2 regions of the Streptomyces sp. YPW6 genome follow, and region 2 is predicted to be linked to the other one. Evidence: riboswitches for the same ligand, from Rfam matches in the RefSeq annotation. Region 2 holds a riboswitch; the other holds the start of a gene.
The links. Region 2 has a riboswitch for cobalamin ahead of KME66_RS01885 (CbtB domain-containing protein). Riboswitches for the same ligand answer to the same signal wherever they lie in the genome.

Region 1 (6,973 bases), 5.9 Mb from region 2:
CCGCTGTTGGAGGCAGGCGCGGCGATGACCAGACGGGGCACGTTCACCACTCGATGCCCCTCTGGCCCTTCTGCCCCGCGTCCATCGGATGCTTGACCTTCGACATGTCGGTCACCAGGTCGGCGGCCTCGATCAGGGCGTCGGGCGCGTTGCGGCCGGTGATCACCACATGCTGGGTGCCGGGCCGGTTCCGCATGACCTCGACGACCTCGTCGGTGTCGATCCAGCCCCAGTGCAGCGGGTAGGCGAACTCGTCGAGCACGTACAGCTTGTACGTCTCGGCCGCCAGGTCCCGCTTGACCTGCTCCCAGCCCTCACGGGCCTTCTCCTCGTTGTCGAGCTGGCCGTCGCGCTGGACCCAGGACCAGCCCTCGCCCATCTTGTGCCAGTCGACCGTGCCGCCCTCGCCGCTCGCGCCCAGCACCTTCAGCGCGTTCTCCTCGCCGACCTTCCACTTCGCCGACTTCACGAACTGGAACACCCCGATCGGCCACCCCTGGTTCCAGGCCCGCAGCGCGAGCCCGAAGGCGGCGGTCGACTTCCCCTTCCCGACGCCCGTGTGGACGAACAGGAGCGGGCGGTTGCGGCGCTGACGGGTGGTGAGTCCGTCGTCCGGCACCGATATCGGCTGTCCCTGCGGCATTAAGCGGCCCTCCCGGCTGCGGTGACGTCCTTGACGAGCCCGGCGATCGAGTCGGCCCGCAGCTCGTCGAGCGTGACGGCGGCGCCTCCCAGGTCCCGGGCCAGCTCCCCGGCGAGACCGAGGCGTACGTACCCCGACTCGCAGTCCACGACGACCGAGGCCGTCCCCTCGGCCCGGTGCAGCCGCGCGGCCCTCCCCGCGAGCGCCACGGGCTCCGGCCCGCCGGTGGCCCGCCCGTCCGTGACGACGACGAGCAGCGGCCGCCGCGACGGATCGCGCAGCCGCTCCACCCGCAGCACGTCGTGGGCCTTCAGCAGCCCGGCGGCCAGCGGCGTGCGGCCCCCGGTCGGCAGGGACTCCAGCCGGGCGGCGGCCGCGTCGACGGACGAGGTCGGCGGCAGCGCCACATCGGCCTCCCTGCCCCGGAAGGTCACCAGACCGACCTTGTCCCGCCGCTGGTAGGCGTCGAGCAGCAGCGACAGCACGGCTCCCTTGACCGCGCTCATCCGCTGCCGCGCGGCCATCGACCCGGAGGCGTCCACGACGAACAGCACGAGGTTGCCCTCACGTCCTTCCCGGGTCGCCTGCCGCAGGTCGTCCCGGCGCACCACGAGCCCGCGCCCGGACCGGCCGCGGACCCGCTGGTGCGGGGCTGCGGCCTGCACGGTGGCGGCCAGGTGCAGCTTGGTCAGCGCCCCCTCGGGCCGCCGCGCGCCGGTGGTACGGCCATGCTCGGTACGCGCCCGGGAGCGCCGCCCGGCAGCGCCCTCGCCGAGCCCCGGCACGCTGAGCACCTTCGTCCGGAACGGCTCGGCGGCGGCCACGGGCCGCTGCTCGCCCCGGCGGTCCGTCCGGGCGCGTCGGGCGCACCCTCGGGCGCCGGGGACGGCGTGTCGTCCGCCGGGCCCCGGGGCGGCGTACGGTCCTCCCCGTCGGCCTGCGGCGGCACGCCACCGCCCCCACCACCGTCGCCCCCGCCGTCGGGACCCGGGTCGGGATCGTCGTCACCGCCGTCGGTGTCCTGCCCCTGATCCCCGTCGGCCTCGTCCAGGGTCCGGTCGAGCTTGTCCTCGTCCAGGCCCGGCGCGTCGAACGGGTTGCGCCGCCGCCGGTGGGGGAGGGCCAGCAGGGCGGCCTGCCGGACGTCGTCGGCGGTGACCTCCTCGCGGCCCGCCCAGGCGGCGAGCGCGGTGGCGGTCCGGGCCATCACGATGTCCGCCCGCATCCCGTCGACCTCGAACGCGGCGCAGGTGGCGGCGATCTGCCGCAGTACGCCGTCGCTCAGCGCGACCCGGGGCAGCAGGACGCGCGCGGCGGCGATCCGCTCGCGCAGGGCGCCCTCCTCCTCGGCCCAGCGCGCGGCGAAGCCCTCGGGGTCGTCGTCGTACGCGAGCCGCCGCCGCACGACCTCCACCCGCTCGTCGGTGTCCCGGGACGCGGCGACCTCGACGGTCAGCCCGAACCGGTCCAGCAGCTGCGGCCGCAGCTCGCCCTCCTCCGGGTTCATCGTCCCCACCAGCAGGAACCGTGCCGCATGCCGTACGGAGACGCCTTCGCGCTCGACGTACGAAGCCCCCATGGCCGCCGCGTCCAGCAGCAGGTCCACCAGGTGGTCGTGGAGGAGGTTGACCTCGTCGACGTACAGGATCCCGCGGTGCGCGTCGGCCAGCAGCCCCGGCTCGAACGCCTTCACTCCCTCCGAGAGCGCCCGCTCGATGTCCAGGGCCCCCACGAGCCGGTCCTCGGACGCCCCGACGGGCAGCTCCACAGTCCGCGCGGCCCGCGACACACCGGCGGCCTGAGCGTGCGGCCCGTCGGGACACGCCGGATCGGGGGAGCCGGGGTCACAGGAGAACCGGCACCCCGGTACGACGGAGACCTCCGGCATCAGCGCGGCCAGCGCCCGTACGGCGGTGGACTTGGCGGTCCCCTTCTCACCCCGCACGAGCACCCCGCCGACGGCCGGACTGACGGCGTTCAGCAAGAGCCCGAGCCGCAGGTCGTCCTGCCCGACGATCGCGGTGAAGGGATACGGCGTACTCACAAGGCCTCCTCGTCGACATGCTGTTCAGCTTCTGCGTGACCGGTCGCACCAGGCCCCTCGCCCCTCGCCCCGGTGGACCCGGCATGGTCGAGCCCCTCCGGCGATCGAGGAGCGGGGGCCGGAGCGGCGCCCCGGCCCGCCACACCATCCGCACCCGCGCCACCCGGCACCGAAGGCGCCCCGGGCGGCACGAACGGCAGCCCGGGGGGCGCCCCGCCCTCGATCAGCCGCCACAGCGCGTCCGTGTCCGCGTGCTCCTCCACCAGATCCCCGAGCCGGTCCAGCTGCTCCTCCCGCAGCACCCCGAAGCTCGTGTCCGGCGCGGGCACGAACCGCCGTCCGGCGGCCCGGGCCACCTCCACCAGGAACCGCCGCCGGAACGCGTCGCTCTCCAGCGACCCGTGCCAGTGCGTCCCCCACACCGCCCCCACCCGGCACCCGTCCAGGAACGGCTCCCCGCCCCGCACGTCGGCCACCCCGTGGTGGATCTCGTACCCTTCCACGGGCTCGCCCAGCGCCGAACCGACCGGCCGCGCCAGCGTCTTGTCCCGGTCGAAGCGAATGCGCACGGGCAGCACGCCGAGCCCGTCCACGACCCCCGCCCGCGACTCCACCTCGTCCTCGATCCGCTCACCGAGCACCTGGAAACCGCCGCAGATCCCCAGCACCGGACGCCCCTCGGCCGCCCGCCGCACCAGCGCCTCCGCGAGACCGCGCTCACGCAGCCAGGCCAGCGCCTTCACCGTGCCGCGCGTCCCCGGCACGATCACCAGGTCCGCGTCGGCCAGCTCCTCCGCCCGGTCCACGAACCGCACGACGACGCCCGGTTCGGCGGCCAGCGCGTCCACGTCCGTGAAGTTGGACATCAGCGGCACCGCGCAGACCGCGACCCGCAGCACGTCCTGCCCGTGGGGCGGCGCCACGACCGACTCGCGCACCGCACCCCGCAGGGAGACCCGCAGGCCGTCCTCCTCGTCGATGCCGAGCCCGTGGGCGTACGGCAGCACGCCGAACGTCCGCCGTCCGGTCAGCCCGTGCAGCATGTCGAGCCCCGGCTCCAGCAACGAGACGTCGCCCCGGAACTTGTTCACCAGATAGCCCGCGACCAGCGACTGGTCCTCGGCGCCCAGCAGCGCCGTCGTCCCGAAGAACGAGGCGAAGACCCCGCCCCGGTCGATGTCCCCGACGACCAGCACGGGGAAGCGGGCGGCCCGCGCGATCCCCATGTTCACGATGTCGGTGCGCCGGAGGTTGATCTCGGCCGGCGAACCGGCCCCCTCGCAGATCACCGCGTCGTACGTCGACCGCAGCTCCGCCAGGCAGTCCGTCACCGTGCCGAGCAGCGCCTCCTGACGGCCCCCGTGATACCCCCGGGCGCTCATCTCGCCGACCGGCTTCCCCATCAGGACGACCTGGCTGGAGCGGTCGCTCCCGGGCTTCAGCAGCACCGGGTTCATCAGGGCCGTCGGCTCCACCCGGGCGGCCTGCGCCTGCATCGCCTGGGCGCGCCCGATCTCCGCGCCCTCGCGGGTCACGAAGGAGTTGAGGGACATGTTCTGCGCCTTGAACGGCGCGACCTTCACGCCCCGGCGCACCAGCCACCGGCAGATGCCCGCCGTGACGACGCTCTTGCCCGCGTCCGAGGTCGTGCCCGCGACCAGGAGCCCGCCGCCGTTCATCCCCGCCCCCTCTCCTCCCGTACCGCGTACCGCACGCGACCGTGCCGTCCCGCGGCCTGCCGTTCCGCTCATGCCCGCCCCCGCATCCGTCCGGCGGCCCGTCGCCGCGCGACCAGGTGGCCCGCCGTCAGGCGGCCCGCCACACACACCCCCAGGGCCAGGGCGCCCACCCGGCGCGACAGCCGCACCGCGCGCTCGATGTCCGCGCCCCGCACGTCCCGCCCGGCCGCCCCGTTCAGCACCGGCCGGTGCTCGACGCGCCCCGCGTACGCGAGCGTGCCGCCCAGCCGTACGCCGAGCGCCCCCGCGAAGGCGGCCTCCACCGGGCCCGCGTTCGGGCTCGGGTGGCGGTGCGCGTCCGCTCTCCAGGCGCGTACGGCCTGGGCGGGCCGCCCGCCGGCCGCCACGGCCAGCACGGCTGTCAGCCGGGCGCCCGGCCACCCCGCCACGTCGTCCAGGCGGGCCGAGGCCCAGCCGTAACGCCGGTGGCGGGGCGACTTGTGGCCCACCATCGCGTCCAGCGTGTTCACCGCCCGGAAGCCGACGAGCCCCGGCACCCCGCCGATCGCCCCCCACACCAGCGCGCCGACGACGGCGTCCGAGGTGTTCTCGGCGACCGACTCGACGACGGCGCGGGCGATGCCCGGCCCGTCCAGGGAGTGCGGATCGCGCCCGCACAGATGTGGCAGCCGCTCCCGGGCCGCTTCCAGGTCCCCGGAGGCCAGCGCACCCCCGATGGCACGGGCCTCCCGGCCCAGCGACGTTCCGCCGACGACGGACCAGGCGGTGGCGGCGGTCAGCGCGAGCGCGAGCGCGGGGCGTTCGCGGACGGCGCGGGCGGCCAGCGCGGCGGCCCCGACGGCGCCTCCGGCGCACACCAGGGTGTGCAGCGCGCCCCGGCCGCGGTCGTCACGCCACAACAGGGCCTCGACCCGCGCCGCGACGCGGCCGAATCCGGCGACGGGGTGGCCTCGCCGGGGGTCGCCGAGCAGCGCGTCGGCGATCAGCCCGGCCGTGGCGCCGCAGGCGAAGACACGGTCGGCACGCACGGCTCAGCCCGTCGCGGGACGAGGGGTTCCGGCACGGAGGGACACAGCGGGCGGCGCAGGGAACGGCACACGGCGGCCGGGCATGGCACAGGTCCTCACTCAGGGTCCGCGCCCTGGTTCGACGTGACCGGCGACGAGAGTCTCCTGGCTCCCGGATCCGCAGTTCCCCCGGCCTTCCAGCCCGCGTACCGCGAGCCGTGACGTCCGATGTGGGGGAGTGCTCCCCGGTGACAGTGGCGGGACCGCGCCGGATTCGCACCGGCTTCCTCTGCTGTCGCCGTAAATGGCTCCGGCAGTCCACCACGCCCCGAGAACAGCCGTCAACTCGCTGTTGACCTGCGGGGCTCGACTGTGGGCGGACGCACACCGGGCCGGACACACGAGGTGTGTCCGGCCCGGGGGAGTGCGAGGTGGGGGGTCAGGCGACGATCAGATAGATCCCGTACGAGACCGCCGCCACGCACAGCCCGAAGCAGGCGTACGCGCCGGTGCGCGCCAGTGCGATCGTCCCGCCGGACGCGCGGCCCTCGGCCGTCGCGGACTGCTTGGAGAGGGCGACGATGCCCAGGGTGAAGAGGCCGACCAGCGCGACGGTGACCACGAGGCTGACACCGAAGACGGAGGCGAGAGCTGCCCAGTCGATTTTCATGCTGATCTGTCCTTACACCTTGGCCGGCGGCCGGGCCGGGTCGTCGGGCGCCGAGGCCGGGGCCGGGATGGTGGTCGTGAGGTCGGAGGCCGGGGCCCCGACGGGCGGCGGCTGGACCGCGGCGATGGCCGTGGTGACGACGCCCTGGGGCTCGTCGCCGTCCGTGTCGTTGACGTTGGTGTGGTCCACGGGCTGGCGGCGCGAGGCGAGCCAGATCGCGAAGGAGCCGCCCACGAGCAGGATCGCGGTGACGGTGATGCCCCACGTGCCCTGCTTGGTCAGGAACTCGGCGCCCGCGCCGACCAGACCCGCGGCCGGCAGCGTCAGACCCCAGGCGACGAACATCCGGGTGGCGGTGGACCAGCGGACCACACCGCCCTTGCGGCCGAGGCCCGCGCCCATCACGGCGCCGGAGCAGGACTGCGTGGTGGAGAGCGAGAAGCCGAGGTGCGAGGAGGCCAGGATGACGGTCGCCGCGCTGGTCTGGGCGGCGAAACCCTGCGGCGGCTTCAGGTCGGTCAGGCCCTTGCCCATGGTGCGGATGATGCGCCAGCCGCCGAGGTAGGTGCCGAGCGCGATGGCGATGCCGGCGGAGACGATGACCCACAGAGGCGGGTTGGAGCCGGGGGCCAGGACGCCGCTGGTGACGAGGGCGAGGGTGATGATGCCCATCGTCTTCTGGGCGTCGTTGGTGCCGTGGGCGAGCGAGACGAGACCGGCGGAGGCGATCTGCCCGGCCCGGTAGCCCTTGGCGGTCGACTTCTGCTGGTTGGGGTCGGTGACGTTCCGGTTGATCCGGTACGTCAGCCGGGTGGCCAGCATCGCGGCGATACCGGCGACCAGCGGGGCGGCGATCGCGGGGAGCAGCACCTTGGTGACGACGGTGCCGCCGTTGATCGAGGACCAGCC
Region 2 (6,973 bases):
CCCCGAGCGTCGCCTCGCTCGTCGACGACCTCCAGCGCAACGCCGTGAGCCAGGCGGTGGCCACCGGTCTGGGCGCCGCGCTCGCGGCACTCGTCGGCGGCGTACTCCTCACGGCTGCGGGCTGGGCGCTGCTGGTGCGCCCCGACCGGATGCCGACGCCGACCCCGACGGCCGTGCGGACGACGGCGGCGGGCGTGGCCTGTGCCGCACTGGCCGGCGTCCTGATCGTGCCCCCCGTGTTCGGCCCGTCCGCACCCCGCCAGTGCCTGGGCAGCAGCCGCCTGTGCGACCTGGGCTACGACGAAGTCGCCTACCTCACCTCGCACAACGCCATGTCCACCACCGCCGACCGGTTCATCGGCCCGCTCCAGGACCCCGACATCACCACCCAGCTCAACACGGGCGTCCGGGCCCTCCAGCTCGACACGTACCGCTGGGAGAGCCCTCAGGAGATCACCGCGCGGCTCGACTCCCCCGAGTTCACCCCCGAGCAGCGGCGCCTGATCGCCGGCGCGGTCGACAAGGCCAACCCGCCGCGCGAGGGCCTGTGGCTCTGCCACAGCGTGTGCCGCGCCGGGGCCGTCGAACTGGTCCCGGCCCTGGAGGACATCGGCGACTGGCTGCGCGCCCACCCCACCGAGATCGTGACGCTCATCGTCCAGGACGACATCGGCCCCGAGGAAACCGAGCAGGCGTTCGGCGAGGCGGGCCTGGACGACCTCCTGCACACCCCCGACGCGGACCCGGACGCCCCGTGGCCGACCCTGGCGGAGATGATCGACAGCGGCCGCAGGCTGGTGGTGTTCGCCGAGAAGGCCGACGGCCCGGCTCCCTGGTACCGCAACTTCTACCGGTACGGCATGGAGACCCCGTTCGCCTTCCGCAGTCCCGCCGAGATGACCTGCGTACCCAACCGGGGCGGCACCGGCAAGCGGCTCTTCCTGCTCAACCACTTCATCACGAACGCCGGCGGCAGCCGCCTGGACGCCGGTCGTGTCAATGCCCGCGAGTGGGTCCTGGAGCGGGCCCGGGCCTGCGAGGCGGAGCGCGGCAGCCCGGTCACGTTCATCGCCGTCGACTACTCGACGATCGGCGACGCGCTCGGAGCGGTGGACGAACTGAACTCCCGCCGCACACAGGACGACTGACGGCACGGTGCCCGCCGGCGAGACGCCCGGCGGCCGCGACGCGGGGTCGCCCGAAACCCCCGGAGACCCGGGAGGCGAGCGTGAGAGGCTACGTCCCCAGGGGCTCCCCACCGTGCGGACGGAGCCGGACGACCGCCGACAGATCAGGAACTCAGCACCCATGACGCCTCCGAGCGACCCGGCACCGCACGGTGCCCCCGCCGCCGCACCGGCCCCCCGGGGCCGTCTGCTGGCCGTGAGCGACCTGCACGCGGCGGTGAGCGACAACCGGCCGATCGTCGAGTCCCTGCGTCCGACGTCCGACGCGGACTGGCTGATCGTCGCGGGCGATGTGGCGGAGCGGCCCGAGGACATCCGGTGGGCACTGGGGCTCCTCGCGGAACGCTTCGCCCACGTGATCTGGACCCCCGGCAACCACGAGCTGTGGACCGTGCCCAAGGACCCCGTCCAACTGCGCGGCCGGGCGCGCTACGACCACCTCGTCGAGCTCTGCCGGGAGCTCGGGGTGACGACCCCGGAGGACCCCTACCCGCTCTGGCCGGGCCCCGACGGGCCGGTGGCGATCGCGCCGCTCTTCCTCCTGTACGACTACACCTTCCGCGCTCCGGGGACGCACACCAAGGATGAGTCGCTCGCCGTCGCGCACAAGAGCGGCATCGTCTGCAACGACGAGTACCTCCTGCACCCCGACCCCTATCCGACCCGGGAGGACTGGTGCCGTGCCCGGGTCGCCGAGACCCGCCGCCGACTCGGGGAGCACGACCCGCAGATACCCCTCGTCCTCGCCGGGCACTGGCCGCTCGTCCGCGAACCCACGTCGGTGATGTGGTACCCGGAGTTCGCCCAGTGGTGCGGCACCGAACTCACCGCCGACTGGCACCGCCGCTTCAACGTCGCCGCCGTCGTCTACGGCCACCTCCACATCCCCCGGACGACCTGGTACGACGGGGTGCGCTTCGAGGAGGTCTCCGTCGGCTACCCCAGGGAGTGGCGCCGACGGGGCCACCCGCGCGGGCTCCTGCGGCAGATCCTCCCGTACGAGGGTGAGCCCGCCTCCCCGGAACGGACCGGGGCCGAACCGTCCACCCAGCCGCGCACCCCCGGAGCCACCTCGTGATCGACCTCCTGCTGCCCGCCGACGTCTCCTCGGCGCACACCCGCGCGGAGACCGTCCCGGACGGAGCCCTCTTCCCGGAGGAGGAGGCACTGATCGCCCAGAGCGTGGCCAAGCGCAGGAACGACTTCGCGACGGCCCGCGCCTGTGCCCGGCGCGCCATGGCCGGACTCGGTCTGCCGCCCACGCCCGTGCTCCACGGTCACCGGGGGAGACCCCTGTGGCCCGAGGGAATCGTCGGCGCCCTCACCCACTGCACCGGCTACCGGGCGGCCGCGCTGGCCCGTGCGACGGACGTGCTGTCGCTGGGCATCGACGCCGAGCCGCACGCCCCGCTCCCGACCGGCGTAAGAGAGTTGGTGACCCTGCCCGCCGAGCGCGAGCGGATCGGTCCGCCGCTGCCGGAGGGTACGGGTGACATCCACTGGGACCGCGTCCTGTTCAGCGCCAAGGAGAGCGTCTTCAAGACCTGGTATCCCGTCACCGGGCTCGAACTTGACTTCGTCGAAGCAGATCTGACGTTCCGTCGCATTGACGTCCCCGGCAGCGGTGACGGACCGCGCGGCCCCGTCGCCGAGGGGACGTTCGCCGCCCGCCTGCTGCTCACCGATCCGGCCCTGCCGACGACGCTGCACGGGCGTTGGCGGGTGGAGGACGACATCGTCGCCACGGTGGTGCTGGTCCGGCCCGACTGGCGCAAAAAGGCTGCTTCCTGACGTGACGTCAACCATTGAGGAGCAGTGGGATGCGAGGGCCGGTCCGGCGGTGACGGCCGGCCGTGGCGGTCAGCCGGCCGGGGGAGCGGTGAGCGGGCGTCCGAGATTCACGTTCCAGCGGCCGGACCGCCCGCTGAGTTCGGTCAGGGCCAGCGGGGCGACGTCCAGTCGCCAGAAGGCCTCCGCCGGCAGGCGCAGGCCGTGGACGACCGCCGCCCGGACGACGGCGGCCTCCGCCACCGCCAGGAAGCTCGTGCCGGGCGCGCCCGGTCCGCCGAGGGATTCCAGCCATGTCCCGGTCCTGGCCACCAGGTCGCACAGCGACTCGCCGCCGTGCGGAGCCGCCGACGGGTCGCCGAGCCAGGAGGCCACCGCCACGGGTTCGGCGGCCGCCACCTCGTCGAGGCGGCGGCCCGCCCAGCCCGCCAGGTCCCAGCCGCCCAGGGCCGGTTCGGTCCGGGCCGTCAGACCGAGGGCCTCGGCGGTCTCACGGCACCGGCGGGAGGGACCGCTGAGCGCGAGCCCGCCCGACGGCACCGCACCGGCGGCGGCCCGCGCGCTCGCCCGGCCGGACCGGTCCAGCGGGGAGTCGCCGTCGAAGCGTGCCTCCCGCAGCGCCGCGTTCATCGCCGGTGAGATCAACATCACCCGTACGGTCATGTCCCAGCCTTCCCTGCCGCCTCAGGGGCCCCACAGCCCTGTCGCCCCAAGGCATCCGTCCCCCGAGACGCTCCCATTCGACCATGGCGGCGCCCGCGTACAGGCGGTATGGTCACGTCGACCATGACGAGGGTGAGACGGAAGTCCGGTGAGAATCCGGCACGGTCGCGCCACTGTGTACCCGCCCCCGGGCGGGAAGTCAGACCCGGCACCTTCGTCTGAGGCACCACGACAGGGACGCGTGTTCCCACAGGAGGTTCTGCCATGGCACAGTCCGCCGTTTCCGCGACGGGGACATCCGAGATCACTCCGATCTCGGCGAAGACCCTTGCCCCGTGGGCGGTCTTCTTCGGCATTCTCATGCTCGTCCTGCTGTACTTCGTCGGCGCCGAACAGGGCGCCACCGCACTCATCTCGGGCGAAGGCGTCCACGAGTGGGTTCACGACGGCCGCCACCTGCTCGGCTTCCCCTGCCACTGAGACGCCGGAGGAACCAGTCCCCGCCGGACAGACCGTCCGCCGGGGAATCAGCGGACGCGGCCGGCAGCGGCAAGCAAGAGAAACCAGGAAACCATCGTGAACCCCATATCTGTCAGAGCCCTGCTCGTGCGCGGCATGCTCGCGGGCCTGATCGCGGGTGCGCTCGCGCTCGTCGTGGCCTACTTCCTCGGTGAGTCGCAGGTGGACGCGGCCATCGCTCTCGAAGAGGCGCACAGCCATGACCACGGCGGCGGCGAGGAGTTGGTCAGCCGCACCATGCAGGCCACCGGCGGACTCGCCACCGGCGTCCTCGTCTTCGGCGTCGCGGCGGGCGGTGTCGCAGCCCTCGTGTTCTGCTACGCACTGGGCCGCATCGGCGGGTTCGGCCCCCGGGCCACGGCGGCGCTGATCGCGGGTGCCGCCCTGCTCACGGTCTACGTCGTGCCGTTCCTCAAGTACCCGGCGAATCCGCCCGCCGTCGGCAACCCGGACACCATCGGCCGGCGTACCGCCTTGTTCTTCCTGATGATCGCCCTCAGTGTGCTGCTGGCCGTCGCCGCCGTCATCGTCGGCAAGCGGCTCGCACCCCGCCTGGGCAACTGGAACGCGAGCATCGCGGCCGTCGCCGGATTCATCCTGCTGATCGGTCTCGCCTACGCCTTCCTGCCCTCCTTCGACGAGGTGGGCAAGGACTTCCCGGCGACCCTGCTGTGGGAGTTCCGGCTCTCGACGCTGGCGGTCCAGGCGACGCTGTGGAGCACCTTCGGCATCGTCTTCGGTTACCTCACCGACCGGCTGCTGACGCCCGTCGGGCGTGCGGCGGCACCGCGGGCCGCGAGTGCGGTGAGCTGAGCCGTACCGACGCGATCGCGTACGGCCTGCACGTCAGAACCCGCCGGGGAGCATCCGGCGGGTTCTGTCGTGCACCCTGCGGTCCGAGATCCTCGCGCGCAGGCGACTGCCGCCGGCCGTCCAGGCCGAGGGGGAGCTTCCCCGCGACCGCCGTTCACCGCGGCGGCGTCGCGCCACCCGAAGGTGCGCTCGGCGGGTCCGGCCGGTGGCCCCACAGCGGATGGGCGAGGTGCGGAGGGCGTAGCGGTGCTACGGCAGTGGCCCGGTTGAGCGCCCTCCTGCGGAAGGAGCACGGGGCGGGGCTGAGCACCGCCGAGGCCGCGCTGATGAAGGAGTGGCTCGACCGGGTGGCGAACGCCCGCCCGGGCGCCTGATCCGGAAGCCCGAGAGGGCCGGTCGAGGCGTGGTGCGCCCGGGAGTCCGGGCGTCATCGGAGGCCGGGCCCGCACCGAGGGGTGCGGACCCGGCAGGCGGAAGTGCGCGAACACTCAGGAGTGTTCGGCACCGGGGCCGAAGTCACCGACGAGGGCCGCGGCCATCCGCAGGTGCGGTGCCGCTTCGGCGCCGCGCCCCTGGCGTTCCAGCGTCCGGCCCAGCATGAGGTGCGCGTACGTCTCCACCGGGTCCAGCTCCAGGATCCTGCGCAGTTCCCCCTCCGCCTTTCCCAGCCGGGCGGAGTGGTAGTAGGAGCGGGCCAGCAGCAGCCGCGGCGCGACCTGCTCCGGCGCTTCCTCGACGAGTCCGCCCAGGATGCGCGCGGCCGTCAGGTACTCCTTCGCCTCGAAGAACATCTGCGCGCGGTCCCACCGGTCGGCGGCGGTGCCGAACTCGTAGTAGGTCTCGGTCTCGCTCACCCTGTCCTCCTTCGTGTGGTGCGGGCCGCCTCCGGACCGCCCCGCCGTACGTTCAGCCATGACAACACCGCACACTAGTTGAACATTCCACTAAACTTCGGCGTGGTACCCGGTCCGCCACGCCCCTACGGGAATAGGTTGAGCGCCATGAGTAATCTCGATCGCCAGGCCACGCCCTCCATCTGCGGAGGACGGGGTTTCGTCGTCGCCGAGCCCGTGCGTGAGCTTCTGGCTCCCCGCCGCGTCCGGCTGGGCGAGTCCACCGAGGTCCGCCGTCTCCTGCCCAACCTCGGACGGCGCATGGTGGGCGCGTGGGCCTTCGTGGATCACTACGGCCCCGACGACATCGCCGACGAGCCGGGGATGCAGGTCCCGCCGCATCCGCACATGGGCCTCCAGACCGTCAGCTGGCTGCACGACGGGGAGGTGCTCCACCGGGACAGTCTGGGCAGCCTGCAGACGGTACGCCCCCGGGAGCTGGGCCTGATGACCTCGGGCCGCGCCATCAGCCATTCAGAGGAGAGTCCGAAGGAGCACGCCCGGCTGCTGCACGGGGCGCAGCTCTGGGTGGCCCTCCCGGACGCCCACCGCCACATCGAGCCGCACTTCCAGCACCATGCGGATCTGCCCGTCGTGACCGCCCCCGGCCTGTCCGCCACCGTCATCCTGGGCGAGCTGGACGGGGCGACCTCGCCCGGCACGGCGTACACGCCGATCGTCGGCGCGGACCTGTCCCTGGCCGGCGGCGCCGAGACCCGCCTGCCCCTGGACCCCGACTTCGAGTACGCGGTCCTGTCCATGTCGGGCGAGGCCGAGGTCGACGGCGTACCCGTACTGCCCGGTTCGATGCTCTACCTCGGCTGCGGCCGCACCGAACTGCCGCTGCGCGCCGTCTCCGACGCCGGCCTGATGCTCCTGGGCGGCGAGCCGTTCGAGGAGGAGCTCGTGATGTTCTGGAACTTCATCGCCCGATCCGGTGAGGAGATCGTACAGGCGCGAAAGGACTGGGAGGAGGGCTCGCGGTTCGGCGAGGTGCAGGGCTACGACGGCGCCCGCCTGCCCGCACCGGAGCTGCCCGCGACTCCGCTGAAGCCACGCGGGCGGGTGCGCTGACCTGCGGAAAGCCGTGGTCTGTCCGACCCTCCTCCC

Region 1: it holds a riboswitch for cobalamin, as region 2 does, so the genes downstream of both, KME66_RS27620 (cobalamin biosynthesis protein) here and KME66_RS01885 (CbtB domain-containing protein) in region 2, are expected to answer to the same signal.

The regions. Positions count from the first base shown of each region.
Region 1 covers NZ_CP076457.1:6,297,253-6,304,225, forward strand. Annotated here, with positions in the region: gene KME66_RS27600 (cobyrinate a,c-diamide synthase) at 1-50, opposite strand, end outside; gene cobO (cob(I)yrinic acid a,c-diamide adenosyltransferase) at 44-643, opposite strand; partial or broken gene KME66_RS27610 (putative cobaltochelatase) at 643-2,687, opposite strand; gene KME66_RS27615 (cobyric acid synthase) at 2,684-4,366, opposite strand; gene KME66_RS27620 (cobalamin biosynthesis protein) at 4,435-5,415, opposite strand; cobalamin riboswitch at 5,553-5,685, opposite strand; gene KME66_RS27625 (hypothetical protein) at 5,834-6,064, opposite strand; gene KME66_RS27630 (inorganic phosphate transporter) at 6,077-6,973, opposite strand, start outside.
Region 2 covers NZ_CP076457.1:420,526-427,498, reverse strand. Annotated here, with positions in the region: gene KME66_RS01905 (hypothetical protein) at 1-1,148, shown strand, start outside; gene KME66_RS01900 (metallophosphoesterase) at 1,309-2,265, shown strand; gene KME66_RS01895 (4'-phosphopantetheinyl transferase) at 2,262-2,978, shown strand; gene KME66_RS01890 (histidine phosphatase family protein) at 3,048-3,638, opposite strand; adenosylcobalamin (AdoCbl) riboswitch at 3,764-3,857, shown strand; gene KME66_RS01885 (CbtB domain-containing protein) at 3,903-4,118, shown strand; gene KME66_RS01880 (CbtA family protein) at 4,215-4,970, shown strand; partial or broken gene KME66_RS01875 (TetR/AcrR family transcriptional regulator) at 5,222-5,344, shown strand; gene KME66_RS01870 (tetratricopeptide repeat protein) at 5,459-5,824, opposite strand; gene KME66_RS01865 (pirin family protein) at 5,972-6,937, shown strand.